DNA from 4 places in the Modestobacter sp. NPDC049651 genome. Region 3 is predicted to be linked to each of the others. Evidence: riboswitches for the same ligand, from Rfam matches in the RefSeq annotation. Region 3 holds a riboswitch; each other region holds the start of a gene.
What was found. A riboswitch is a leader RNA that binds a small molecule or an ion and turns the genes downstream of it on or off. The one in region 3 is predicted to bind cyclic di-AMP.

Region 1: linked by a shared signal. The riboswitch ahead of AB0J00_RS19375 (transglycosylase family protein) and the one ahead of AB0J00_RS02925 (C40 family peptidase) in region 3 are both predicted to bind cyclic di-AMP.
Region 2: linked by a shared signal. The riboswitch ahead of AB0J00_RS21850 (transglycosylase family protein) and the one ahead of AB0J00_RS02925 (C40 family peptidase) in region 3 are both predicted to bind cyclic di-AMP.
Region 4: linked by a shared signal. The riboswitch ahead of AB0J00_RS08245 (transglycosylase SLT domain-containing protein) and the one ahead of AB0J00_RS02925 (C40 family peptidase) in region 3 are both predicted to bind cyclic di-AMP.

The regions. Positions count from the first base shown of each region.
Region 1 covers NZ_JBFAOG010000018.1:64,515-71,546, reverse strand. Annotated here, with positions in the region: gene AB0J00_RS19385 (TetR/AcrR family transcriptional regulator) at 1-356, opposite strand, end outside; gene AB0J00_RS19380 (MFS transporter) at 378-1,547, shown strand; gene AB0J00_RS19375 (transglycosylase family protein) at 1,627-2,712, opposite strand; cyclic di-AMP (ydaO/yuaA leader) riboswitch at 2,719-2,866, opposite strand; gene AB0J00_RS19370 (NosD domain-containing protein) at 3,462-4,847, shown strand; gene arr (NAD(+)--rifampin ADP-ribosyltransferase) at 4,949-5,359, opposite strand; gene AB0J00_RS19360 (vitamin B12-dependent ribonucleotide reductase) at 5,574-7,032, opposite strand, start outside.
Region 2 covers NZ_JBFAOG010000029.1:3,042-10,073, forward strand. Annotated here, with positions in the region: gene glgX (glycogen debranching protein GlgX) at 1-1,894, shown strand, start outside; gene treY (malto-oligosyltrehalose synthase) at 1,891-4,203, shown strand; cyclic di-AMP (ydaO/yuaA leader) riboswitch at 4,525-4,681, shown strand; gene AB0J00_RS21850 (transglycosylase family protein) at 4,687-5,379, shown strand; gene treZ (malto-oligosyltrehalose trehalohydrolase) at 5,540-7,032, shown strand, end outside.
Region 3 covers NZ_JBFAOG010000001.1:583,710-590,741, forward strand. Annotated here, with positions in the region: gene AB0J00_RS02915 (DUF4011 domain-containing protein) at 1-1,441, shown strand, start outside; partial or broken gene AB0J00_RS02920 (helix-turn-helix domain-containing protein) at 1,517-1,660, shown strand; cyclic di-AMP (ydaO/yuaA leader) riboswitch at 1,965-2,048, shown strand; gene AB0J00_RS02925 (C40 family peptidase) at 2,080-2,583, shown strand; gene AB0J00_RS02930 (serine/threonine-protein kinase) at 2,749-4,287, shown strand; gene AB0J00_RS02935 (hypothetical protein) at 4,321-4,770, opposite strand; gene AB0J00_RS02940 (DUF2510 domain-containing protein) at 4,907-5,248, opposite strand; gene AB0J00_RS02945 (glucosidase) at 5,379-7,032, opposite strand, start outside.
Region 4 covers NZ_JBFAOG010000004.1:179,653-186,684, forward strand. Annotated here, with positions in the region: gene AB0J00_RS08215 (pyruvate dehydrogenase) at 1-272, opposite strand, end outside; gene AB0J00_RS08220 (Dyp-type peroxidase) at 303-1,214, opposite strand; gene AB0J00_RS08225 (cupin domain-containing protein) at 1,250-1,642, opposite strand; gene AB0J00_RS08230 (DUF5709 domain-containing protein) at 1,826-2,239, shown strand; gene AB0J00_RS08235 (universal stress protein) at 2,319-2,870, shown strand; gene AB0J00_RS08240 (50S ribosomal protein L11 methyltransferase) at 2,904-3,560, shown strand; cyclic di-AMP (ydaO/yuaA leader) riboswitch at 3,722-3,877, shown strand; gene AB0J00_RS08245 (transglycosylase SLT domain-containing protein) at 4,175-5,050, shown strand; gene AB0J00_RS08250 (YceI family protein) at 5,196-5,795, shown strand; gene mftD (pre-mycofactocin synthase MftD) at 5,927-7,032, shown strand, end outside.

The DNA of each region.
Region 1 (7,032 bases), on a different contig from region 3:
TGGCCGGGCGGCAGCTCGGTGGCCGCGGCCAGGAACCCGCAGCCGCGGCCGGCTGCCTGGGTCGCGCGGAAGGCCGAGACGGCGTCGAAGACGGACAGCAGCCGCTCGACGGGGTCGGTGCGGGCGGCCAGCACCTCGTCCCAGACCTGCTGCCAGCGGCGGAACCGGTGCTCGAGGTAGGCGGCGACGAGCCCGTCCTTGCCGGCGAAGTGGGCGTAGAGCGTGGCCGGGGCGACGTGCGCGCGGGCCAGCACGGCGTCGACGCCGGTGGCCGCGATGCCCGACTCGTAGAACAGCTCGCCGGCGGCGTCCAGCAGACGCTCGCGCGCCGGTCGGGTCGCGGCGGACGGCGTCACGGGCCTAGCGTAACGACCGTTATGGTGAAACGAGCGTTACAGTCGACGTCGTCGCACCCGCTGGTGGTCAGCGGGCTGATGGTCATCGCGGTGACGTACGGGCTGACGCGGTACGGCTACGGGGTCTTCCTCCCGCAGTTCCGCGCCGACCTGGGCGTGACGTCGTCCGTGGCCGGGGCCATCGCGGCGGGCAGCTACCTGGCGTACTGCGCCGCGGCACTGGCGGGCGCGCGGCTGGTGGCCGCCGGCCGCGCCCGCGGTTCGCTCTGGCTGGCCGGGCTGTCCGCCGCGGCCGGCGCGGTGCTGGTCGGCGTGGCCTGGTCGGTACCGGCGCTGGCCGTGGGTGCGCTGGTGGCCGGCAGCGGGGCGGGAGCGGCGAGCCCGGCCCTGGTGGCGGCGGTGGCGGACACGGTGGCACCGGACGTCGAGGCGCGGGCCCAGGCGGTGGTGAACAGCGGCACCGGCGCGGGGGTCGTGGCCGGCGGGCTGCTCGTGCTGGCCTGGGTGGACGGCTGGCGGTCGCTCTGGCTCGGGTTCGCCGTCGCCGCGGTGCTGACGACCTGGTGGGCGGACCGGTCGGCGACCTGGTCCGCCGCCCGGGACCGGCCGCGCTCCACCGGGCCGCGGGCGGGCCGGGCCCGCGCGGTGACCGCGGCCGGGCTGGCGGGGGCGGGCGGCACGGCGGTGTGGACGTTCGGCCGGGACCTCACCACCGGGTCCGGGCTGTCGGACCAGGTGACCGGCGCGCTGTGGTGCCTGCTCGGCGCCGCGGCGTTGCTGGGCGGGCTCAGCGGGCGGCTGGTGGAGCGGGCCGGGCTGCGCGGCGCCTGGGTGGCGACGGCGGCGGCGACCGCGGCGGGGACGGGACTGCTGGCGTGGCGGCCGGGGAGCGTGGTGGTCGCCGCGGTGGCGCTGGCGGTGTTCGGCTGCGGGTTCGTGGCGCTGAGCGGGGTGCTGATCAGCTGGGGCACCGCCCTGGCGCCGGAGGCGGCCGCGCAGACGACCGCGGCGCTGTTCGTCGCGCTGACCGTGGGGCAGGCGGCCGGCGCGCTGCTGCTGGGCGCGCTGGCCGACGCCGCCGGGAGCGTGCCGGCGTTCGTGGTCGCGGCCGGGTTGGTGCTGGCGGCTGCGCCGGCCGCCCCGCGCCGGGTGCCCACCGGCCCGCCCCCGGTGGCCGCCGGACCCCGCTGAACAACACCGGCCCGCACGGACGGACGACCCCCCGCCCGCAGGTGCGGGCAGGGGGTCGCTCGAGCGGGCCGGCGGGGGGTCAGCCCGCGTAGTTCACGTGCACGTGGTCCATGTGGTTGGCGGTCGGGCTGCCCCGGTCCTCCATCTGCTTCCACGCACCGGTCGGCGACGTCAGGATCTTCTGCTGGTAGATGACGTAGTCGACGCCGAGCTCGTCCCAGTGGTCGACCTGGTACTGGACGATCGCCTTGCCGAGGGCGGTGTCGGACATGACCATGTAGTCGATCGCCAGGCCCGACGGGTGACCGTGCGGGTCGACGGCGCTGGCCCGCGTGCCGCCCAGGGTGATGGCGCCGGCGCCGGGCACGTTGCTGACCACCGCGTCGGCCGCCGCCTGCGCCGCCGGCTTCACCGGGCCGGCGCTGTTGGTGATCTTCGCGGTCGTGGTGGCCGCGGTGCCGGTGGTGACGGCGACCGTGGTGATCGTGGCGGTCGTGCTGCCGGCCGAGTTGCCGACGGTGCCCACTGTGCTGGCCGGCGCGGCGGTGCCGGTCAGCGAGAGGTGCTCGCCCGGGAAGATGCGGTTCGGGTCGCTGCCGATGGTGGCCTCGTTGCGCTGGTAGAGCGCCTGCCAGGTGGTGCCGTGGGCGGAGGCGATCCTGGCCAGCGTGTCGCCCCGGGCGACGGTGTAGTCGCCACCCTGCGGAGCCGCCGCCGGGGCCGGAGCCGCGGCCGCGGGAGCCGCGGGCGCCGTCGTGCCCGACTGCGCGGCGGCCGCGGCGGTGCCCCCGGTCAGCTTCTTGCCGCAGGTGGGCCAGGCGCCGATGCCCTGCCCGGCGAGGACCTTCTCCGCGATCTGGATCTGCTGCGCCGGGGTGGCCAGGTCGGCCCGCGGCGCCAGCGCGGTGCCACCGAAGGCGGCCCAGGTCGACTGGCTGAACTGGAGGCCGCCGTAGTAGCCGTTGCCGGTGTTGATGTCCCAGTCGCCGCCGGACTCGCACTGGGCGACACCGGTCCAGTCGTGGGTGGTGACGCTGGACGGGGTGGACGCCTGGGCGGTGCTGCTCAGGACGCCGATGCCGACGACGGTGGCGCCGGCGGCGAGGGGGGCGCGAGCGACGACCTTCTTGGTGCGGACGTAGCGCGGCGCGCGGTGCTTTGCCATGAGTCGTTGATCTCCGATCACCGCCGGCGAGGTGAGCTGTCGGGTTCGGGCGATCGGCGCCCGGCCGCGCGCGGCGGCTTCACCCCAAGACGCACTGGGTGCGCCGGGAACCTGGGTCCCCCACCCCTGTCCTGGACTGTTGCGGAAAGGCCACCGGTGGACAGGGTTGGGCGGACCGGCGCCGCGCTCTCCGTGTACGAGCGCACACGAAAAGCTACGGGCCACCTTGGCAGTAGTCGTCGTGACCTGGGTCACGTCTGCGCCCCCGACACCTGTTCGCGCAGGTCGCCGGTTCCTGGTGTCGCGCCCGTCACATCGGCTCTCGACGACATGCCGAACCGCAGTGCGCAGATTGCTCGGCACGGCGCAACCACCCGCGTCTGCGCTTGCACCCGACGTCTCACGGCGGGTCTCCCGCCGCCGCCCTGCCACGGCGGCGACCGGGCCGCACCAACGGACGGCGACCTGGGGCGGGTGGCACACCCGCCGGTCCGGCGCGGAACGCGCCTCGAGGGGCAGGGACCCCCTCCTCAGGTCGGAGCTGCGACTTGCGACGGGCAACAAGTCCCGACTCCCGGGCCGTTCACGCCGCCCGGGAGCGCCGCGAAGGTGAGCCCGGATCAGCCAGACAACGCACAGGCGGGGCTCACCCGTCGCACACCTCCGCGCCCGCGAGGAAGCGGGCGTGGCCAGTGCCGGAAGAGGAGGCCACCATGCACCACTCGGAGAGGCCGGGAGCGCGTGCCGCGATGGGACGCAGGCTCTCGGTGCTCAGCGTGCTCGCGCTGCTGCTCGCGGTCCTGCCCGCGGGCGTCGCGTCCGCACACTGGCGCGGCGGGCACACCTGGGTCGTCGAGCCCGGGCAGTCGATCCAGGCGGCGGTCGACCAGGCCCGCAGCGGCGACACCATCCAGCTGCTCGAGGGGACCTACGAGAACCAGGCCGTGTGCATCAACGGCAAGGGCCTGACCATCACGGGCGCCGGGGCCGACAAGACCCGGATCACCTGGCCCGACTGGACGGTCGTCGAGGACCAGGCGCCGGCCCCGGCGGCGGGCAACGCCTGCTGGACGGAGTGGGCGCGGCACGATCCCGAGAGCACCGACACCGCCGAGGGTGACGCGCTGCAGCAGAGCCTCTCCGACGACGTCTCGGCGCTGTTCTTCTTCAACCCGGACAGCCCGGTCACCGTGACCGGCCTGCAGACGGTCAACCACCCGGCGAACGGCATCGTCGTGGAGACCGCCCGCGACGTCCAGGTCTCCCACACGAAGGGCGTCGCGCACGACCGGTACGGGATCCTGGTCAGCAACACGACCAACAGCCGGATCACCGACAACGTCGAGCAGGGCCTCGACCGCGGCATCCAGCAGGAGGGCACCAGCGGCAGCAGCGGGACCGCCGGGATCTCGGTGTCGGACTCCCCCACGGCGAACTCCTACGTCGCCCGCAACTCGTCCGACGGCTGGAACCTGGGCATCTTCGTCCGCGAGTCGCGGACGGGGAAGCTGGTCGGCAACACCGTGACCAACAACTGCGTCGGCATCAACATGTTCGACGACGGCAACACCGAGGTCCCGGTGGTCGCGCCCTCGACGATCCCGGCCGGCGACTGGCGGGTCGTGGGCAACACGGTCCGTGACAACCACCGGTTCTGCCTGGCCGGCATCGGCCAGGTGGAGGGCCAGCTGGCGGTCTCCGGCACCGGCGTGGCCGTGGTGAACATGGACTCGGTGCTGATCAAGGGCAACACGATCACCGACAACGGTCCGACGCCGCCGGCCCGGACGCTGGACTTCCCGGCCGCCGGGCTGCTCCTGCTCACCCTGCCGCTGTTCAACACCGACCAGCCGAACGCCGCTGGTCCGGTGGAGAACGTCTCGGTCGTCAAGAACACCATCGACGGCAACACCACCTCGGTGGACACCGACGGGCCTGGGCCCGCCGAGCCGTTCTTCGCGCCGCTGGACGTCCTGGTCGGCTTCCCGCCGGGGACCGTGTTCACCGACGCGGACGGCAACGTGGTCCCGACCCCGGTGCCCGGTCCGGGCATCAACTTCTCCGGCAACTCCTGCGGGGTCGCCCTGCTCGGTGAGGGTGTCTCCGGGATCGACATCGGCTGCGGCGGTGCGTGAGCCGCTCCGGCACTGAACGACCGCTCCACCCGGGGGCCCTCTCGATCCGTCGAGAGGGCCCTCGGCCTGTCCGCCGCCGGCCGTCCGGTCGGCACCGGCCGTCAGTTGATGATCTCGCCCCGCTGGTCCGCCCGGAGCGCGGACAGCCGGTCCCGCCAGGTCTGCAGCGCCTCCGGCGTCAACCGGGTCCAGTCGGTCACCTCGCGGACGACCCGGAGCGGTGCGGCGCTGCGGTAGGACCTGGTGGGGTTGCCGGGGAACTTCTTGTCGGTCACGTTCGGGTCGTCCTCGTAGGGCCCGGTCGGCTCGACCTCGTACACCCGCGGCTCACCGTCGCCGCGGGCGAGCTCCGCAGCGAGGCCGGCGCCGTCGCGCAGCGCGGTGAAGTAGACGTGGTTCATCACGACCTCGGGGCGGTAGTTCGACCGGAACCCCGCGGTGAGCAGGTCGTCGACCCGGAGGTCGGCCTTCGTGCCGTGGAAGAACGGCCCCTCGTCCAGTGCCCGGGTCATCGCGACACCGTAGGGGAGCCTCGCCGCGAACCGCTCGGAGCTCTCGGCTCGAGGACCGCACCCGGGAAACGCAGCGTCGCCCCGGCCGCAACGAGCGGCCGGGGCGACGGTGGTCGGTCCGGTGCGGGGTGTCAGCGGCGAGCCGGCTGAGGGACCGCCGGGCCCGCCGGGACGTCGGGCGATGTCCGCCCTGACGTCCCGACGGGCGTCGGCATCAGCTGCAGCCGCTGGTGGAGCCGCAGCCCTCGCAGACGTAGCAGCTGCCGGCGGGGCGCATCTTCGTGCCGCAGGTCATGCACAGCGGCGCGTCGGTCGCGGTGCCGGTCACCAGCTCCAGCAGCTCGGCCGAGGAGTGGGCCTCCTTGATCGCCTGCTTCGGCGACTCCTTCTCGACGGCCTTCGGGGCCTCGGCCGGCGCCTCGGTGGGCACCGAGCCGCGCAGCGCCTCGACGTCCACCTCGTCGTCCTCGACGACCTCGGCGGTGTTGGCCGAGGTGCCGTAGCTGCCCGCGACCTGGGCCGCCCGCTCCTCGGCGCTGAAGATGCCGAGGGTCGCGCGGGTGTCGACGGGCAGGTGGTCGAGCGCCAGGCGACGGAAGATGTAGTCCATCACCGACTGGGCGATCCGGATGTCCGGGTCGTCGGTCATGCCGGCCGGCTCGAAGCGCATGTTGGTGAACTTCTGGATGTAGGTCTCCAGCGGCACACCGTGCTGCAGCGCGATCGAGATGCCGATCGAGAAGGCGTCCATGACACCGGCCAGGGTCGAGCCCTGCTTGCCGAGCTTCAGGAAGACCTCACCGAGGCTGCCGTCCTCGTACATGCCGGCGGTCATGTAGCCCTCGGCACCGGCGACGCTGAACGAGGTGGTCATGCTCGTGCGCTTCTTCGGCAGCCGCTTGCGCACCGGGTGCGCCAGGGCGGGAGCCGCCTCGGCGATCGCGGTCTCGACCGGGGCCTCGGCCTTCTTGGCCTTGGCGTCGGACAGCGGCTGGCCGACCTTGCAGTTGTCGCGGTAGATGGCCAGCGCCTTGATGCCCATCTTCCAGCCCTGGAAGTAGATGTCCTCGACCTCTTCGACGGTCGCCGTCTCCGGCATGTTGACCGTCTTGGAGATCGCGCCGGAGATGAACGGCTGCACCGCGGCCATCATCCGGACGTGGCCCATCGGGGAGATGGCCCGCTCGCCCATGGCGCAGTCGAAGACCTCGTAGTGCTCGGGACGCAGGCTCGGGGCGTCGACCACGTGGCCGTGCTCGGCGATGTACTCGACGATCGCCTCGATCTGCTCCTCCTGGTAGCCCAGGCTGCGGAGCGCGCGCGGCACGGTCTGGTTGACGATCTGCATGGAGCCGCCGCCGACCAGCTTCTTGAACTTGACCAGCGAGAAGTCCGGCTCGATGCCGGTCGTGTCGCAGTCCATCATGAAGCCGATGGTCCCGGTGGGGGCCAGCACGGAGGCCTGCGCGTTGCGCCAGCCGTTCTCCGCGCCGATCTCCAGGCCCAGCTGCCACTGCTCGGTGGCGGCCTTGAGCACGTCGGCGTCGTCGGCGCCGACCGGGCGGACGGCGTCGTTGGCGGCGGCGTGCTTGCGCATGACCCGGGCGTGGGCGTCGGCGTTGCGGGCGAAGCCCTCGTAGGCGCCGACGATGCCGGCCAGCTCGGCGGAGCGC
Region 2 (7,032 bases), on a different contig from region 3:
CTACCGGGTGCACGGCCCGTACGAGCCCGAGCAGGGTCTGCGGTGCAACCCCAACAAGCTGCTGCTGGACCCCTACGCGAAGGCCGTCGACGGCCAGGTCGACTGGGACGAGTCGTGCTTCGGCTACCACTTCGACTCCGGCGAGCGGAACGACGAGGACTCGGCGGCGCACATGCCGAAGTCCGTTGTCGTCAACCCCTACTTCGACTGGGGCACCGACCGCCCGCCGAAGACCCCGTACCAGAAGTCGGTCATCTACGAGGCCCACGTCAAGGGCCTGACGATGACCCACCCGCGCATCCCCGAGGACATCCGCGGGACGTACGCCGCCGTGGCGCACCCGGCGATCATCGAGCACCTGCAGAGCCTGGGCATCACCGCGATCGAGCTCATGCCGGTGCACCAGTTCGTGCAGGACGACACGCTGCTGCAGAAGGGCCTGCGCAACTACTGGGGCTACAACACCATCGGCTTCTTCGCCCCGCACAACGAGTACGCCCAGAACACCGACGGCCAGCAGGTCCAGGAGTTCAAGGGCATGGTCCGGGCGCTGCACGAGGCCGGCATCGAGGTCATCCTCGACGTCGTCTACAACCACACGGCCGAGGGCAACCACATGGGCCCGACGCTGTCGTTCAAGGGCATCGACAACCGGACGTACTACCGGCTGGTCGAGGGCGACGAGCAGTACTACATGGACACCACGGGCACCGGGAACTCGCTCAACGTCCGCACCCCGCAGGCGCTGCAGCTGATCATGGACTCGCTGCGCTACTGGGTGACCGAGATGCACGTCGACGGCTTCCGCTTCGACCTCGCCTCCACCCTGGCCCGCCAGTTCCACGAGGTCGACCGGCTGTCGGCGTTCTTCGACCTGGTGCACCAGGACCCGATCGTCAGCCAGGTGAAGCTGATCGCCGAGCCGTGGGACATCGGCGACGGCGGCTACCAGGTCGGCAACTTCCCGGCGCTGTGGACCGAGTGGAACGGCAAGTACCGCGACACCGTCCGCGACTTCTGGCGGGGCGAGGACGCCACCATCGGCGAGTTCGCCGCGCGCATCTCCGGCTCGGCCGACCTGTACCAGCACTCCGGCCGGCGCCCGGTGGCCAGCATCAACTTCGTCACCGCGCACGACGGCTTCACCCTCAACGACCTGGTCTCCTACAACGAGAAGCACAACGAGGCCAACGGCGAGGGCAACAACGACGGCGAGAGCCACAACCGCAGCTGGAACTGCGGCGTCGAGGGCGAGACCGACGACCCGGAGATCCTGGAGCTGCGGGCGCAGCAGCGGCGCAACTTCATCGCCACGCTGATGCTCAGCCAGGGCGTGCCGATGCTGCTGCACGGCGACGAGCTGGGCCGCACCCAGCGGGGCAACAACAACGGCTACTGCCAGGACGACGAGATCACCTGGATCGACTGGGACGACGTCGACGAGGGCCTGCTCGAGTTCACCAAGCTCGTCACGAAGCTGCGGACCGACCACCCGACGTTCCGCCGCCGCCGGTTCTTCCACGGGCGCCCGGTGCGCCGCGAGGAGGGCGATCCGGTGCAGGACATCGCCTGGCTGACCCCCGCCGGTGAGCTCATGGACGACGACGACTGGGACGTCGGCTTCGCCAAGTCGCTGGCCATGTACCTCAACGGCCACGGCATCCGGGAGATGGACGAGCGCGGCGAGCCGGTGACCGACGACTGCTTCTACCTGGCGTTCAACGCCTCGCACGAGCCGATCGAGTTCACCCTGCCCTCCGACGAGTACGCGACCGGCTGGACCGTCGTCGTCGACTCCTCCGAGCTCGGCGAGGTGGACCCGCTGCAGGTGAAGGCCGGCGACAAGGTCACCCTCGAGGGCCGTTCGCTGATCGTGCTGCAGGCCGCGGAGTGACCGAGCGCGACCGCCGGGCGGTGCCGAACGGCACCTACCGGCTGCAGGTGACGGCCGACTTCACCCTCGACGACGCGGCGGCCGTGGCCGGCTACCTGGCGGACCTCGGCGTGAGCCACGCGTACTCCTCGCCGCTGCTGCGGTCGGAGGCGGGGAGCACGCACGGCTACGACACGACCGACCACGCCCACATCGACGAGCCCCGCGGCGGCCGCGAGGGCCTCGACCGGCTCGTGGCCCGGCTGCACGAGCACGGCCTCGGCCTGGTGCTGGACCTCGTGCCCAACCACATGGGCGTGAGCGACGCGCACGAGTCCGGCTGGTGGTGGGACGTGCTGCAGCACGGCCGCGGGTCGGCGCACGCGAGCGCCTTCGACATCGACTGGGACTTCGGTGGCGGCAAGGTCCGCATCCCCGTCCTGGGCAGCGCGGACGACGTGTCCGAGCTCAAGGTGGTCGGGGACGAGCTGCACTACTACGACAACCGCTTCCCGATCGCCCCCGGCACCGGCGAGGGGACGCCGCAGGAGGTGCACGCCCGGCAGCACTACGAGCTGGTCGACTGGCGGCGCGCCGACGACGAGCTCAACTACCGGCGGTTCTTCGCGATCAACACCCTGGCCGGCCTGCGGGTCGAGGACCCGGAGGTGTTCGAGGCGACGCACGCGCTGGTCCGGGAGCTGGTGGACGGCGGTGCGGTCGACGCCCTGCGCATCGACCACCCCGACGGCCTGGCCGACCCGAAGGGCTACCTCGAGCGGCTCGCGGCGGCCACCGGCGACCGGTGGACGGTCGTGGAGAAGATCCTCGAGCCCGGCGAGGAGCTGCCCGAGGGCTGGCAGACGGCCGGGACGACGGGCTACGACGCGCTGACCGAGGTGGACGACGTCCTGGTCGACCCCGCCGGTGAGGCGGCGCTGACCGAGCTGGACACCGAGCTCGCCGGCGGTCCGGTCGACTACGCGCAGCTGGTGCACGACTGCAAGCGCGAGGTCACCGACGGGATGCTCGGGTCCGAGGTGGCGCGGCTGCAGCGGATCGTCGGCGAGCTGCAGGGCGTGCCGGCCGAGCAGGTCCGGGAGGGCCTGGCCGAGCTGCTGGCGTCGTTCCCGGTCTACCGCAGCTACCTGCCCGACGGCCGCTCGTACCTGGACGAGACGGTCACCGCGGTGAAGGAGCGGCGGCCGGACCTCACCGCAGCGGTCGAGGCGCTGCACCCGCTGCTCGGCCAGGCCGGCTCGGAGCTGGCCACCCGGTTCGAGCAGACCTCGGGGCCGGTGATGGCCAAGGGCGTCGAGGACAGCGCCTACTACCGCTGGGCGCGGTTCGTGGCGCTCAACGAGGTGGGCGGCGACCCGGCGCGGTTCGGCTCGACGGTGGCGGAGTTCCACGAGGCGCAGCAGCGCCGCGCGGAGCGCCGTCCGGAGTCGATGACGACGCTGTCGACGCACGACACCAAGCGCAGCGAGGACGTGCGCGCCCGGCTGGCCGTGCTCGCCGAGCTGCCGACCGAGTGGGCGACGCTGGTGCGCGGCTGGGTCGACCGGCACCCGCTGGCCGACCGGTCGCTGGCGCACCTGGTGTGGCAGAACCTGGTGGGCGCCTGGCCGCTGTCGCGGGAGCGCGCGCACGCGTACGTGGAGAAGGCGGCGCGCGAGGCGGGCACCTCGACCACCTGGACCAACCCGGTGCAGGAGTTCGAGGACCAGCTGCACGCGCTGGTGGACGCCGCGTACGACGACCCCACCACGCACGCGGAGATCGAGGAGTTCGTCGCCCGGATCGCGCCGTTCGGGTGGTCGAACTCGCTGGCGCAGAAGCTGCTGCAGCTGACGATGCCCGGCGTCCCGGACGTCTACCAGGGCACCGAGCTGTGGGACTTCTCGCTGGTCGACCCGGACAACCGCCGCCCGGTCGACTACGACCGGCGCCGGGAGCTGCTCACGCGGCTCGACGGCGGCTGGGTGCCGCCGGTCGACGAGACGGGCGCGGCGAAGTTGCTGGTCGTCTCCCGCACGCTGCGGCACCGGCGGGACCACCCGGAGGCGTTCGCCGGCTACACGCCGGTCGAGGCCACCGGGACGGCGGCCGACTCTGTCGTGGCGTTCGACCGGGGCGGGGTGGTGACCGTCGCGACCCGCCGTCCGGTGCACGTGTCCGCGGGCGGTTGGGGTGACACCGCGATCGCGCTGCCGACCGGCGCGTGGCGCGACCTGCTCACCGGCACGCGGGTGGTCGCGGACGCGGACGGCGTCCGGACCGCCGAGCTGCTGGACCGGTTGCCGGTGGCGCTGCTCGTGCGCGCCTGACCTGACGCCCGCCGGATCCGAGGGGCGGCTGCCGACGACGGCAGCCGCCCCTCGGTCGTCCGTCCCCCCTGGTCGTCCGTCCCCCCGGGCGGTAGCGCACCGGAGGTCCTTGAATCGTCATGTCGACTCGTCGACACAGCGTCACGTCACATCGACGCACTGCCGAACTGGGGTCGGCGTGTCACAAGAAGGTCACGCCGACGCGCCGTCGTACTGCGACACACCGTTCGACCGTTGGCACTTCCTCACCTAGCGTTCCCCTCGCGTTCGGGCCTTCCTGGCCGAGCGCGGCGCCGGACCGCCAAACCCCGTCCACCGGCGACCTCAACCAGACCCTTTCCGGACGGGGGCGGGGGACCCACTTCCGACGCGCCGCCCAGCTGCGCCGCGCGTCTACGGGGTGAAGCCGCAGATCTGCGGCCGGGCACCGATCGCCCGAACCCGACAGCTCACCTCGCCGGCGGTGATCGGAGGAACCCACGCATGTCCAAGCACTCTGCGCCTCGTCACGCCCGCGCCCGTCGCGTCCTCCGCGGCGGCGCGGTCACCGTCGGGGCCGCCGCGGTCGGCCTCGGTGCCACCATCGGCGTCGGCACGACCGCGGCCTCGGCCGCTGAGCACGACTGGTCGGGTGTCGCCCAGTGCGAGTCCGGCGGCAACTGGAGCATCAACACCGGCAACGGGTACTACGGCGGTCTGCAGTTCTCGCAGAGCACCTGGGCCGGTTACGGCGGCACCGCGTACGCGGCGCGCGCCGACCTGGCCTCGCCGGCCCAGCAGATCGCGGTCGCCGAGAAGGTCCTGGCCGGCCAGGGCATCGGCGCCTGGCCCGTCTGCGGCAAGAAGCTGACCGGTGGCACCACCGCCGCGGCCGCTGCCGCCCCCGCGCCGAAGGCCGCCCCGGCCCCGGCTCCGGCCCCGAAGGCCGCGCCCGCCCCCCAGGCGGCGCCGGCTCCGAAGGCCGCCCCGGTCCAGGAGCGGCAGCCGGCCGCCAGCCGCGCCACCCGCCAGGCCCCGGCCGCTGCGGCGACCGGCAGCTACACGGTCCAGTCGGGTGACACCCTGGGCAAGATCGCTGCCAAGAACGGCACCTCGTGGCAGTCGCTCTACGCCAAGAACCGCGGCGTCGTCAGCAACCCCAACCTGATCTACGTGGGTCAGCTGCTCGCGGTCTGACCGCACCGCACGACCACCGGAACGGCCGGGCACCTGAGCACAGGGTGCCCGGCCGTTCGGCGTCCCAGGGTTGGCGGCCCGCCGGGCGGGCATGATCGGTCCGCTCCCCAGCCCGGTTCCGCTCATCCGACCCACCCCACCGCCCACGGAGGTCCTCCCCATGCCCGAGCCCGTCGAGTTCTCCGTCTGGGCCCCGTTGCCCGAGCGGGTCCGCCTGCAACTCGACGGGCAGGTGCACGACATGGAGCGGGACGACGAGGGCTGGTGGCGGGTCACCGTGCCGGCCGAGCCGGAGAGCGACTACGGCTTCCTGCTCGACGACAACGAGACGCCGCGGCCCGACCCGCGCTCGCGGCGCCAGCCGGACGGCGTCCACGGCCTGTCGCGGCGGTTCGACCCGTCGGCGTACGCGTGCAACGACCGCCCGTGGACCGGCCGGCCGCTGGCCGGCGGCGTCGTCTACGAGCTGCACATCGGCACGTTCACGCCCGAGGGCACGCTGGACGCCGCCATCGACCGGCTCGGGCACCTGGTCGACCTGGGCGTCGACTTCGTGGAGCTGCTGCCGGTCAACGCGTTCAACGGCACGCACAACTGGGGCTACGACGGCGTCGGGTGGTACGCCGTCCAGGAGACCTACGGCGGGCCGGCGGCCTACCAGCGGTTCGTCGACGCCTGCCACCAGCGCGGCCTCGGCGTCCTCCAGGACGTCGTCTACAACCACCTCGGGCCGTCGGGGAACTACCTGCCGGAGTTCTTCCCGATCTTCGCCGAGGGCGGGGCGAACACCTGGGGCAACTCGATCAACCTGTCGGGCCCGGACTCCGACGAGGTGCGCCGCTACATCCTGGACAACGTGCAGATGTGGCTGCGCGACATGCACGTCGACGGGCTGCGGCTGGACGCCGTCCACGCGCTGGTCGACGAGCGCGCGACGCACGTGCTCGAGGAGATGGCGATCGAGGTCGAGAAGCTGTCCGTGGCGCTCGGCCGGCCGCTGACGCTGATTGCCGAGAGCGACCTCAACGACCCCCGGCTGGTCACCCCGCGGGTGGCCGGCGGCACCGGCATCGACGCGCAGTGGAGCGACGACTTCCACCACTCGCTGCACACGCAGCTGACCGGCGAGGGGCAGGGCTACTACTCCGACTTCGCCGACGCCGGGCTCGAGGGGCTGGCGCGGGTGCTCACCGGCGCGTACTTCCACGCCGGTGACTGGTCCAGCTTCCGCCGCCGGCACCACGGCCGGCCGGTCGACACCGCGCAGCTGCCGGGCTGGAAGTTCCTCGGCTACCTGCAGGACCACGACCAGATCGGCAACCGCGCGGTCGGCGACCGGATCTCCGCCTCCCTCTCCCCCGGCCTGCTCGCCGTCGGCGCCACCCTGGTGCTGACCAGCCCGTTCACGCCGATGCTGTTCATGGGTGAGGAGTGGGGCGCCTCGACGCCGTGGCAGTTCTTCACCAGCCACCCGGAACCGGAGCTGGGCAAGGCCACCGCCGAGGGCCGGATCGGCGAGTTCGCGGCGCACGGCTGGGACGCCGACGTCGTGCCCGACCCGCAGGACCCGGAGACGTTCACCCGGTCCAAGCTCGACTGGTCCGAGCTCGCGCAGGAGCCGCACGCGCAGCTGCTGGACGTGCACAAGCAGCT
Region 3 (7,032 bases):
GTCGGTGGGCGTGGTGGCGCTGCACGACGCCCAGCGCGCGCTGGTCGAGGAGCGGCTGCGCGCCACCGGCGACGAGCGGCTGCTGCAGGCGCTCGCCGACGGCACCGTGTGGGTGCGCGAACCGGCGGACGTGGCCGGGCGGGAGTGCGACACCGTGCTGCTCACGCTGGGTTGCGCGCCCGAGGGCCTCGACCGGCTGGCCGGCGACCTGGGTCCGCTGGCCCGCTCAGGCGGGGAGCACCTGCTGACCGCGGCGGTCACCCGGGCGCGGCGGGAGGTCGTCGTGGTCGCGTCGTTCCCGCCGGCGCTGCTCGCCGGCGGCGCCACGTCGGCCGCCGGGGTGCGCCGGCTGCGCGCGCTGCTGGACGTGGCCACCGGGGCGCGGCCGCCGCAGCCGGCCGCGGACCGGCGGCCCGACGCGCACCGCGAGGACGTCGCCGCCGGGCTGCGCGGCCGCGGCCTGGCTGTGCGCACCGACGTCGGGACGTCGGACTTCCGGGTGGACCTCGCCGTGGGGGTCCCGGGTGCGCCCCCGGTGCTGGCGGTGCTGCTCGACGGCCCCGCGTGGGCGGCGCGGGAGACGGTGACCGACCGCGACCTGGTGCCGGCGGAGGCGCTGGCCGCGCGGTGGCCGGCAGTCCAGCGGGTCTGGCTGCCCGGCTGGCTGGCCGACCGGGAGGCCGTGCTCGACCGGTTGGTGGAGGCGGTCCGGTCGGCGCCGGGCCCCGCCGTCCCGGAGCCCGTCGAGGAACCGGTCGCGGAACCGGCCGACGACGAGCTGGACGACGACGACCTCGACGACACCGACGACCTCGACGACCTCGACGACCTCGACGACGAGGACCTCGGCGAACCGGTGCGCACCACGGCGCTGCCGGTGCTCGCCCCCGCCGTGCTGCCCGGCGAGCAGCCGTTCCAGCCGTGGACCCCGCGGCCGGCCGGTGACCCCCGCCTGCTGCACCAGCTCGCCAACCCGGAGGCCGCGCGGGCGGTGCGCCGCACGATGCTGGCCGGCATCGCCGCCGAGGGCCCGGTGCACCGGGTGCGGCTGGCCCGGCTGACCGCCGCGGCGTTCGGGGTGGCCCGGCTGAGCGAGGCGCGCACCGAGGACGTGCTGGCGCTGCTGCCCGAGCCCGGTGCCGAGTACCGCTGGCCGGCGGGGCTGGACCCGGCGTCCTGGGCGGGCTTCCGCCGGCAGTCCGACCACGCCGACCGGCCCCTGGAGCACGTGCCGCCGGAGGAGGTGGCCAACGCGATGGTGGCGCTGTGCCGGGCCCGGGCCGGGCTGACCCGCGAGGAGCTGTTCGACGAGACGCTGGCCGTCTTCGGCCACCGCCGGCACCACCCGGTGCTCATCCCGTACCTGGAGGCCGCGCTGTCGGCGCTGGTGCGCGCCGACCGGGTCACCCGCGCCGGAGGGCTGATCGTCGCGACCGGCTGACCCGCCCGGTCAGCGGGGAGCGGCGGCCCCGGCGGCCAGGTCGACCGGCACCCCGGGCGGCCGGAGGCGGCCCGGAGGGCGCTCGCCTCCCCTGCCGGGCGCCGGCGGTCGGTGGCTGCCGTCGCGCGGGCTCACGGGTTCGCCGACCCCAGCCACTTCGCCCGCCGGTTCCGGGAGGCGTACGGGCTGAGCCCGCGGGACTGGCAGCGCGCCCGCTGACACGCGGGCCGGGCTGCTCACGGTGTGCAGGGACGCGCGCAGGCCCCGGGAATTCGTCCGGCGCAGTCGTCCGCGGCCGTCTTCCGCAGTGTTCTCCACCCCTTCCGGAACCGCGCAGTTCACCGACGGCGAGTCCCGAGCACCCGGGCGCGCCGACCACACGGGGTCACCAGCCGTGACGTGCTGTCCCCCTGCGGAGCGCTGCGCCCGCTCATAGGTTCAGCGCGCCCGCCGGGTCCTCGTCGCCGATGGCGACCCCCGCCGGGCACGCCGAACGGGCCCGCCCCCGCCAGGGGCGGGCCGGACCGGGGACCCACCGCACGTCTGGGGTGAAGCGGCCACCGCGCCGCCGGGCGAGTTCCCGCCCGAACCCGTCAGCTCACCCGGTAGGCGGTCGAGAACGAGGAGAACCGTCGTCGATGACGACTGCACGCACGTCCATCCTGCCCCGCTCCCGCCGCGCCGCCGTGGCGGTGCTCGTCGGAGCCGGGGTGGCGCTCACCCCGCTGCCGGCCTTCGCCTCCAGCTCCGGCGGCGGCGGGGTCGCCGCAGCACCCGCTCCCGCGCCCAACGGCGCCGCCCAGAAGGCGGTCGACACCGCGCTCGCCCAGCAGGGTGACCCCTACGTGTGGGCCGCGGCCGGCCCGGACGCCTTCGACTGCTCCGGGCTCACCCAGTACGCCTACGCGGCGGCCGGGGTGAAGCTGCCGCACTCGTCCCTGTCCCAGTCCAAGCTGGGCACGCCGGTGTCGCGGGCCGACCTGCGGCCCGGTGACCTGGTGTTCTTCTACAGCCCGGTGAGCCATGTCGGGATGTACATCGGCAACGGCCAGATGGTGCACGCACCGACCAGCGGCAGCGTCGTCAAGGTGGTCAGCCTCGACGCGATGGGCAGCTTCACCACCGCCCGACGGCTGACCTGACCGCGTCCGGCGCCGCGCGACCGGATCGGGTGCAGCGGATCGTCACCCACCGGTCGCGGAGCGTCGGGAACACGGGGCCGGACGACGGCGCCGGCGCGCGGCTCGCGCGCCGGTGCCGGCACCCGGCTCTAGCGTCAGGCCCAGTCGGACGGCAGGGGGTGGCCGGTGGCGGACGCGACGCACTTCGGTCCGTACGAGCTGCGCGGCCTCCTCGGCCGGGGCGGCATGGGCGAGGTGCACCTGGCCCACGACGAGCAGCACGAGCGGGACGTCGCGCTGAAGCTGCTGCCCGAGGGCCTGGCCGCCGACCCGGCGTTCACCGCACGCTTCGCGGCGGAGTGCCACGCGGTCGCGCAGCTGACCGAGCCGCACGTCATCCCGGTGCACCGGTTCGGCGAGGTCGACGGCCGGCCGTTCATCGACATGCGGCTGGTCGACGGCTCCGACCTGGCCCGGCTGCTCGCCCGGGACGGCGCGCTGCCGGCGGCCCGGGCGGTCGCGCTGGTCGAGCAGGCGGCCCACGCGCTGGACGCCGCGCACGCCGCCGGGGTGCTGCACCGGGACGTGAAGCCGTCGAACCTGCTGGTCGCGCCGCACGACTTCGTCTACCTGGTCGACTTCGGGCTGGCCGAGGCGATCGGCGCGGCGTCGCCGGTCGAGCGGACGACCGTCGGGACGCCGCACTACCTGGCGCCGGAGCGGGTGCTCGACGGCGCCGAGCCGGACGCGCGGTCGGACGTCTACTCGCTGGCCTGCGTGCTGTTCGAGTGCCTCACCGGGGGGCCGCCGTTCCCGCTGGACACCAGCGACGCGGTGGTGCGGGCGCACCTCAGCGAACGGGCGCCGCGGGTCACTTCGCTGCGGCCCGAACTGCCCGCCGACCTCGACTCGGTGCTGGCGCGCGGCATGGCGAAGGTGCCGTCGGCGCGGTACGCCAGCGCCGGTGCGCTCGCGGCCGCCGCCCGGGCCGCGGTGCACGGCGACGCCGTGCTCCCGGTCGCCGCCGCGGAGGAACCGGCGGACGTCGGCTTGGACACGTTGCTGGGCGCCCGCCGCCCGGGGCTGACCGGCGGGGTCGTGACCCGTCCGGTGCGCCGGCCCGGGGTGGGGGGCCGCGGGGTGCGGGCGGTGCTCACCGTGGGCGCGGGTGCGGTGCTGCTGCTCGGCGGGGCGGTGCTGGGCGGGACCGTGCTCCGGCCGGTCACCCCGTCGGCCGCGGAGGTGGACGGCGTCGCGGACCCGACAGCGCGGCCGGCGGCGACCACGACGGTGTCCGCCACGCCGACACCGACGCCGATGCCGGTGCCCGTGACGCCCAGCCCGGCCGCGGCGTCGGTGCCGGCGACCGAGGAGCCGCAGGAGGCAGCCGCACCGCGGACCAGCCGGGCACCGGTCCCGCGGCGGACCGCGGCCCCGCCCCCGGCGCCCGCGCCGAGCACCCCGCCGCCGAGCGAGCAGCCGCCGGCGAGCAGCCCGCCGCCGGAGCCGCCCCCGGCGACCAGCGAGGTGCCCAGCGAGCCGGCGCCCCCGCCGGTCGTGGAGCCGCCGCCGCCGACGGTCAGCGTGCCGGTGCCGCCGCCGGTGACCGAGCCGGCACCACCGACGACGACCGCTCCGGCTCCACCGACCTCGGCGGCGCCGGCACCGCCGACGTCCTGGTGGCCGCCGTTCAACCGCCCCGCGCCGACCTTCCCGAACCGCTGACCGGCCGCGTCCGACCGGGCAGCCCCGGCCGGGTCAGGGGCGGATGCCGCGGTGGCTGGCGGCGCAGGCCGAGCAGTCGTCGCGGTCGTGCATGTCCTCCGGCGCGTGCACCGTCCGGCAGGTGCGGCACCAGCGCAGCCGGCGCCGGCTCGCCCGGACGACGTCCTCGACAGCGTCGGCCAGGAGGTCCGGCTGGAAGGTCACGTCGTCGCGGGCGAACTCCCGCGCGTCGGTCCAGCCGAGCACCGGGCCGGGGTCCCAGCGCACCAGCGGGCGGGCCAGCACCAGCTGCGCGTGGTCGACGCCCAGCAGCACCTGGCGCGGCTTCCCGGCGACGAACCAGGTCGCGCCGGTCCACCGGTCGACCGGCCACTCGCGGCCGCGCACGTCCGCCCGCCGCCAGCCCCCACCGAGCGCCCGCAACGCCGTCCGCGGGTCCACGCCCAGTGCGTCCGCCAGCTCGGCCAGCGCGTCGTCGTCCATGCCTCGTCCCCCTTCGAGCACCGGCGGGCACCCTGCCAGCAGGGTCCGACACGAGCACGGACGAACGACGCCCCGGCCTCCTCGGAGTGTTCGTCCGAGGAAGCCGGGGCGCGCGTCCGGCGGTCCGGCTCGACGGTCAGCCCTCGACGGGCTTGGTCATCCCGGTCCACTGCGAACCGTCGAACCACCGCAGCACAGCCGGGTCGTCGGGGTCGTTGTAGAACCCCGGGGGCGGCCCCACCGGTGAGGGAGCCGGGGCCTGCACAGCTCGCATGTCGCGGACCTCCTCGCGGACGTTCGCGTGATCGGCGGCCGCGAGCTGCTGCCGCTGGTTCTCGATCATCATCGCCGTCTGGGCGACCTGCACGCGGGCGGCGTTGCGCGTCTGCTTGGCGTACTTGGCCGTCCGCTCGTCCTTGCTCCGGTAGTTGACCAGGCCCATGGTGCCGAGCGACATGCTCTTGCGGATCAGACCCATTGATTGCTCTCCCTCCGTGGCGTCTCCCGAGACCATCGGACGGCGCCGCCTCGGAAGGAAGGCGAAGACGGCTGACCTCACACTTCTTGGGGCAGTGAGACCAGACCAGCACGGCCGGTCCGCCGGCCTCTCAGGCCCAGCGCGGGTCGGGTGGGAGCCGCGGGTTGAGCAGGTGCGCGACCAGCGCCGTCCAGCCGGTCTGGTGCGTCGCCCCGAGCCCCTCGCCGGTGTCGCCGTCGAAGTACTCGCTGAACGTCGGGTGCTCCCGCCACAGCGGCGAGTCGCTGGCCTCGATGCGCTTGCCGTCGGCCGGGCGCTTGCCGTTGACCGGCCGGAACAGCGCGGTCAGCCCGTCGTCGATGATGTCCGCGGCCTCGACCAGCGTGACCTGCCGGCCCGAGCCGGTCGGCATCTCGATGGTCAGCGAGTCGCCGTAGTGCCGGCCGAGCGTGCGCAGCTTGTCGGCCAGCAGCACGTTCACCGGGAACCAGACCGGCCCGCGCCAGTTCGAGTTCCCGCCGAACAGCTTGGTGTGCGACTCCCCCGGCTCGTACTCGATCGACGCGTCCCGCCCGCCGACGTTGGCGAACACCTGCCCGGTCGCCTTCGACAGCGAGCGGATGCCGTAGGGCGAGAGGAACTCGTCGCGGTCGAACATCCGCTGCAGCAGCCGCTGCAACCGCTCCTTGTCGACCAGCGACAGGATCATCTTGCGACCCTCGGGCGTCGACCGGCTGCGCAGCGGGCCCATCAGCTCCGGCCGGCGCTTCTGCAGCCAGCGCACCTTGTTCGCGACGTCCGGCAGCTGGCTGACCCACCCCGGGATCTCGGTCGCGCCCAGGATCGGCAGCAGCCCCACCATCGAGCGCACCCGCAGCGGCTCCGCCGTCCCGTCCGGGGAGACGAGCACGTCGTAGAAGAAGCCGTCGTCCTCGTGCCACAGCGACACCTCCTGCGACCCGAACGCGTTCATCGCGCGGGCGATCGCCAGGAAGTGCTCGAAGAACTTGGTCGCGACGCCGTCCCACGCCTGGTCGTTGCGCGACAGCTCGAGCGCGATCTTGAGCATCTGCTGGCAGTAGAACGCCATCCAGCTCGTCGCGTCGGACTGCTCCAGCTTGTAGCCCGGCGGCAGCGGCGCGGACCGGTCGAACAGCGCGATGTTGTCCATGCCGAGGAAGCCGCCCTCGAACACGTTGGAGCCGTCGGCGTCCTTGCGGTTGACCCACCAGCTGAAGTTCAGCAGCAGCTTGGTGAACACCCGGATGAGGAACTGCTGGTCGCGGTACCCGTCGAGCCGGTACACGTGCCACGCGGCCCACGCGTGCACCGGCGGGTTCACGTCACCGAACGCCCACTCGTACGCCGGCAGCTGGCCGTTGGGGTGCATCGCCCACTCGCGGCACATCAGCACGAGCTGCTCCTTGGCGAATGCGGGGTCGACGTGCGCCAGCGGCAGGCAGTGGAAGGCGGTGTCCCACGCGGCGAACCACGGGTACTCCCACTCGTCGGGCATCGAGATGACGTCGGCGAGCGCCAGGTGCCGCCAGCCGGTGTTGCGCCGGCCGCGTCCCCGGCGCGACTCGGGCGCCGGGACGTCGGGGTCCCCGTCCAGCCACTGGCTGACGTCGAACCGGTACAGCTGCTTGGTCCACAGCAGCCCGGCGTAGGCGCGGCGGGCGACGTGCCGGTCGTCGGTGTCCAGGCTGTCGTCGATGACGCTGGCGTAGAACTCGTCCGCGTCCGCGCGGCGCTGGGCCAGCACGCCCTCGAACTCGTCGCCG
Region 4 (7,032 bases), on a different contig from region 3:
CGGTGCGCGTCGTAGAGCCCCTGCAGCAGGTGGGTGTTGCCCGGTCCGCACGACCCGGCGCACACGGCCAGCCGGCCGGTCACCTGGGCCTCGGCGGCCGCCGCGAACGCGCCGCCCTCCTCGTTGCTGACGTGCACCCACTCGATGCCCTCGGTGTGCCGGACGGCGTCCACGACCGGGTTCAGGCTGTCGCCGACGACTCCGTAGATCCGTTGCACCCCGGCGTCCCGGAGCATCGTGACCAGCTGCGTGGCGACCGTCGGGTTCGGCATGACGCCTTCCTACCCGAGGGCCGCGACGGTTCAGTCCTCGTCCGGCGGCGCGTAGCGGGCCAGCGCCTCGACCGCCGGGCAGGTGTAGTAGGCCCCGCTCATCGGCGTCAGGTACCCGGTCAGCCCGTCGCGGATCCCGTCGGTCGCGCCCGCCATCCGGCGCAGCATCTCGTGCATCCGCCAGCGGTCGCGGGCGAAGCCGACGAACGCCGTCCCGTGGTCGGTGACCCCGCCGTAGGCGACGTTGCGGCGGAAGATCTGCCGCTCCTCGCCGTCCACCTCGATCGTGGTGCGCGCGACGTGCGCGCTGGGCAGCTTGACGTCGTCGGGCAGCTCGACGCTGTCGGGCTTGGTGCGGCCCATCATCATCTCCTGGCCGTGCTGGCCGAGGCTCTCCCAGGCGGCGGTGTCGTGCTGCCACACCTGGAACAGCACGATGCTGGCGCCGGCCCCCGGCTCCCCGTCGGGCACGGACGCCGACTCGTGCGCGGTCAGCAGCGACGGGTTCTCGGTGCCGTCGATGAACCCGGTGAGGTCGCGGTCGTGGCGGTACAGCCAGCCGGTGACCTCACGGCCGACCCGGGCCACCCCGGCCAGCGAGGCGAGCACCTCGCGGGCGTTGTCGAACACGGCGGTGCGGTCGCCGCCGGCGATCCACACCCAGGCGTCGTGCTGGGTGGCCGGCATCCGGTAGCGCCCGGCGCCCACGATCGGCTCGTCGAAGCCGGCCGCGTCGGCGGGGGAGTCGGCCGGGGCCACCTGCGCCCAGAGCTCGGGCCGGAAGCCGACGACGACGTTGACCCCGCCGGTCGAGGACAGCGGCCCGGTGAGGCTCGCGACGGCGCGCACGAGGTCCTCACCGGACCGCTCCGGCTCGAGGTCGAGCTCCAGGTAGCAGTGCTCCGGGGTGCCGAGGGCGAAGATGCCGGGCTGCGTGATCACCGGGTCATCCTCGCCGACGGCCTCCCCGGGGCCGGTCAGCCCTCGGTCGGCGGCTCGTCCTTGCCGGCCTCCTCGAGGGCGTCGGCCTCCTCCTTGGTCTTGTGCACCGCCTTGTCGGCGTGCTCCGGCGGGCCGTAGACGGTGTACAGCACCAACGGGTTGACCCCGTCGTTGACGAAGTTGTGCTTCTTGCCGGCGGGCACGACGACGAGGTCGCCCTGGGCCACCTTCTTCTCCTGCCCGCCGACCTTCGCCTTCGCGGTGCCGCTGACGAAGGTCAGGATCTGGTCGACCTCGTGCACCTCCTCGCCGATCTCCCCGCCCGGCGGGATGGTCATGATCACGAGCTGGGTGTGCTCGCCGGTCCACAGCACGCGGCGGAAGTCGGCGCTCTGCTCGGCGACGGTGGCGATCGTGAAGTGCTCCATCGGTCCCTTCTCCGTTCCCTCGGCGGCCGTGCCCCGTCGACGGTCGTCGCCGGCGGTGCCGCCGTTCGTGATCAGTGAAGTGCAGTCCGGCGGACGGCGCAGCGCGGGCGGCCTTCCCGGCTCCCCGGCCGCGGGAGCACACTCCTACCAAGATCAGCTGCCCGACACGCGAGGAGACGACCCGTGGACCACAGCACCGACGGCTACGACCCCGAGGCCCTGACCGAGGTGTCCGACACCCTCGAGGGCGACCCCGACGACGACGCCGCCGGGTACTCGCCGGCCGACCGGCCCTGGGTCTCGAACGACTGGGGCACGACCGACCGGGAGGAGGAGGCGGGGGAGCCGCTCGACGGCCGGCTCGCCCGGGAGCTGCCCGAGGGCGCCCTCGACGAGGGCGACGGCCTCGGCGACGCCTCCGACACCGACGGCGAGCTGCTGGACGACGAGGTCGGCGGCGACCGGGCCGGGCGGCTGGCCGAGGCCGGCGACGACGGCGTGGTCGACCGCGAGGACGAGCTGTACGCCGAGGACGACGGCATCGACGGCGGTGCCGCCTCCGCCGAGGAGGCCGCGGTGCACGTCGTCCGCGACTGAGGCGGGAACGCTCCCGGCGCCCGGCGCGTCCCCCGGGCAGGAGCCAGTGCGACCGACCCCACCGACCGAGGAGCCCCGCATGACCGAGTTCGACCTCCCTGACGACGACGAGCGCGACGAGCTCGCCGGCGACCCCGACCCGTCCGCCGCCGGCGTCCGCACCGAGCTGCGGGTCGACGGCGGCGTGGTGGTCGGGCACGACGGCTCCGCCTGCGCCCGCGAGGCGCTGCGGTGGGCCGCCGGTCTGGCCGCCCGCGGCGGGTGGGCGCTGCACGTCGTCCGCGCCTGGCGGATGACCACCGCCCCCCGCCCGGCGAGCTGGGCGCCGGGCTACGTGCCGCCGCTGCCGGACTACGAGGAGGCCGTGCGGCAGGAGCTCGCCGCGCACGTCACCGAGGCGCTGGGCGCCGACCCCGGCTGCGAGGTGCACACCTGGGCGGTGCACGCGCCGCCCACCCGCGCCCTGCTGTCCGCCTCGGTGGGTGCCGACCTGCTCGTCGTCGGCGCCCGGGGCCGCGGCGGGTTCGCCGGGCTGGTGCTCGGCTCGGTCAGCGACCAGCTGGTGCACCACGCCGACTGCCCGGTCACGGTCATCCGCCCCGGCCACGGCCGGCCGGTCGCGGCCCGCTGACCCCGGCGGGAGCGGGCGCGGGAGACTGACCCCGTGCCCGCTCCCCGCGTCGTCCCGCCGGACTTCATCCGCGCCCACACCCGGCTCGACCGCTCCCCGGTCGTGCCCGAGGTGCAGCTGCACGTGGCCGACGACGTCGTCGCGCTGTGGGAGGCGATGGAGACCGAGGCGGGGGGCGCCGGTGAGGCGCCGCCGTTCTGGGCCGCGCCGTGGCCCGGCGGGGTCGCGCTGGCCCGCCACGTGCTCGACCACCCCGACCTGGTGGCCGGCCGGCCGGTGCTGGACCTCGGCGCCGGCAGCGGCCTGGTCGCCGTCGCCGCCCGGCTGGCCGGCTCCGGTCCGGTGGTCGCCAGCGACGTCGACCCGTACTCGCACACCGCCGTCCCGCTCAACGCCGAGGTGAACGGGGTCACCGGCATCACCGTGGCCGGGGACGTGCTGGACGACGAGCCGCCGGCGGGCACGGTCGTCCTCGCCGGGGACGTCTGCTACGACCGGGACATGACCGCCCGGGTGCTGCCCTGGCTGTTCGCGGCCTGGACCCGCGGCTCGACCGTGCTGCTGGGTGACCCGGGCCGGGCGTACGCGCCGGAGGGCCTGGTGGAGGTCGCCGCCTACGACGTCCCGGACACCGAGGGTGGCGCGGGCGCCGGGCTGGTCCGCCGGACGGCGGTCCTCCGGCTGCCGTGACCGGCGCCACCGGACCGCCGCCCGGGTAGCACAGGAGTGACGGGTGGGACCACGTTCGGCACGTCACCACGAAATTGAAGGTTCAGCATTGTCACGCGCGGGTAACGGCGCATAGGTTGGGGGCATCCGGTCGGACGTTGGTCCCCCACCCGGGGGAGCCCGCCCGGATGCCGCCGAGTCGCTGCGTGCAGCGAGCCGGGGACCCACCGCAGCACTGGGGTGAATCGCCTCCGCGGGCCACGTGCCCGCCCGGAGGGGTAGGGCTTCTTCCCGCCCGAACCCGTCAGCTAACTCGGTAGGCGGCCACGGAAGGAACGGAGAGCCGCCGCATGGCGCGCCCACGCGCACGCATCGCAGCACCCCGCAGCACCCCGCAGGACACCGCTGTCCGCTCGACCGGGTCCGCCCTGTCGCCCGCCGCGTTCTCGCCCGGCCCGGAGCGACGCACCGCCTGACCCGGGCCACCGGCCGCGCACCCCGCCCGTCCTGACCAGGACGCCGAGCCGGGGCCGCTCCGCCGGTCGCCGCACCCCCACCGACACGCCCCGGTCGCTGGACGCTGCCCGCGAGGCACCGCCGTCCGCACCGGCCCCGCACCCCGGAGCAGACCACCCATGCCCAGCACCACCCTGACCGACCGCACCGCGGACGACGCGGCGCTCTCCGTCGACGAGCCCGCCACCGACGTCCTCCCCGTCGCCACCGGCAGCACCCGGTCCGGCCGCGGCCGGCACCGCCCCCCGGTCCGCCGCCCGGGCCTGTACCTGACCGCCGCGTCGGCGGGCGCGCTCGTCGTCGCGATCGTCGCCGGCGGCGAGCAGACCGCGACCGCCGGCACCGACAGCCCGCAGGTCAGCGTCGCCAGCCAGCTGTCCGCCGTCGGCTCCCCGCTGGAGGACGGCCGGCTGAGCGAGCGGCTCGGCCACGAGGTCGCCAACCGCAGCGAGCGCGAGGCCGCCCAGTCCGCCGCGGTGCAGGCCCAGGCCGCCGCCGACCAGGCCGCCCGCGACGCCCAGGCCCGCGCCGAGGAGGAGGCCCGCGCCAAGGCCGAGGCCGAGGCGAAGGCAGCCGCCGAGGCGAAGGCCGCCGCGGACGCGAAGGCCGCCGCGGACGCCGAGGCCGCCGCCCAGGCCAAGGCCGCCGCGGACGCGAAGGCCGCCGCCTCGGCGAAGGCCGCGCCGGCCGCCGCGCCCGCCGCCCGTGGCTCGTTCCAGGACTACGCGCTGGGCAAGCTCGGCGGTGACAAGACCCAGTTCTCCTGCCTCGAGAACCTCTGGGGCAAGGAGAGCGGCTGGAACCCCAACGCGCAGAACCCCAGCAGCACCGCCTACGGCATCCCGCAGTTCCTCAACTCGACCTGGGCCAGCACCGGCATCGCCAAGACCTCCGACGGCTACCGGCAGATCGACGCCGGGCTGATCTACATCGACAGCCGGTACGGCTCGCCGTGCGGCGCGTGGAGCCACTCGAAGTCCACCGGCTGGTACTGAGCGGACCCAGGCTGCGGCCCGGACGGCGGTTGCCGTCCGGGCCGCAGCCGTGCACGGAGCGGGGCCGGGGGACCACCCAGGTGACCGCAGCGGCCGCATCGGGCAGGATTGCCGGGTTGGACCTTTCGGAAGAGGAGCGTTGACCGTGGCCAAGCACCGGGCGCCGGAGGGCGCCGCCACCGACTTCGACGCTGCCACCAGCGCCCTGCCCGACGTGAGCGGTGACTACACCGTCGACGTCACGCACACCCGCATCGGCATCCGCGCCCGGCACGCCATGGTCACCACCGTCCGCGGCGCGTTCACCGACTTCGCCGGTGAGGCGCACCTGGACGCCGCCGTGCCGGGCAACAGCAGCGTGTCGCTGCGGATCAAGGCCGCCAGCATCGACACCGGGGTCGCCGACCGGGACGCGCACCTCCGCTCGCCGGACTTCTTCGACGTGGAGACCTACCCGGAGATCACCTTCCGGTCCACCTCCGTCGCGCAGGTCGACGACGAGGTCTACCGGGTCACCGGCGACCTCACGATCAAGGACGCCACCCAGCCGGTGGCGGTCGACTTCACGCTCACCGGCTCGGCCAGGGACCCGTTCGGCAACGTGCGGGTCGGGTTCGAGGGCGCGCTGGCGCTCAAGCGCAGCGACTGGGCGCTGACCTGGAACACCAAGCTGGACACCGGCGGTGTCCTGGTCAGCGACCGCATCCAGGTGGAGTTCGACGTCTCGGCGATCCGCACCGCCTGAGAACCGCACCGCCCGACCTGCGGTCTTCCGCCTCCCGGCAGGGAGGCTGGCCCGGTGACGCGCGTCACCCTACGGTGGCACTCAGTGCCACCGCGGGCAGGCGCGGAGGCGGTCGCAGCAGGAGGTCCCAGGTGGGCAACGCGTGGTTCGAGACGGTCGCCGAGGCGCAGCGCCGGGCGAAGCGACGGCTGCCGAAGGGCGTGTACGGCGCCCTGGTGGCCGGTTCCGAGCGCGGGGTGACCGTCGACGACAACACCGCCGCCTTCGCCGAGCTCGGCTTCGCCCCGCACACCGCGGGCCTGGCGAACGAGCGGCAGATGGCCACGACCGTCATGGGCCAGGAGGTGTCCCTCCCGGTGCTGATCAGCCCGACCGGCGTGCAGGCGGTGCACCCGGACGGCGAGGTCGCGGTCGCCCGCGCGGCCGCCGCCCGCGGGGTGGCGATGGGCCTGTCCTCGATGGCCAGCAAGCCGATGGAGGAGGTCATCGAGGCCAACCCGAAGACCTTCTTCCAGCTCTACTGGGTCGGCGACCGCGACGTGATGGCGGCCAAGGTCGAGCGGGCCCGGCGCGCCGGCGCCGCCGGCATCATCGCCACCCTCGACTGGTCGTTCTCCTACGGCCGCGACTGGGGCAGCCCGTTCATCCCGGAGAAGGTCAACTTCGAGGCGGTGCGCCGGTACGCCCCGCAGGTCGCGCTCAAGCCCGGCTGGCTGTGGGAGTTCGCGAAGACCAAGAAGCTGCCCGACCTCACCGTGCCGAACATGGTGCCGACCCCGGGCGACCCGGCGCCGACCTTCTTCGGCGCGTACGGGCAGTGGATGCAGTCGCCCATGCCGACCTGGGAGGACGTCGCCTGGCTGCGCCAGCAGTGGCCGGACGCGCCGTTCATGCTCAAGGGCGTCATGCGGGTCGACGACGCCCGCCGCGCGGTGGACGTCGGCTGCACCGCCATCTCGGTCTCCAACCACGGCGGCAACAACCTCGACGGCACCCCGGCCTCGATCCGCGCGCTGCCGGCGATCGCCGAGGCCGTCGGCGACCAGCTCGAGGTGCTGCTGGACGGCGGCATCCGGCGCGGCTCCGACGTGGCGAAGGCCCTCGCGCTCGGCGCCAGGGCGGTGATGATCGGCCGCGCCTACCTGTGGGGCCTGGCCGCCAACGGGCAGGCCGGCGTGGAGAACGTGCTGGACCTGATGCGCGACGGCCTGGGCTCGGCGCTGACCGGGCTGGGCCG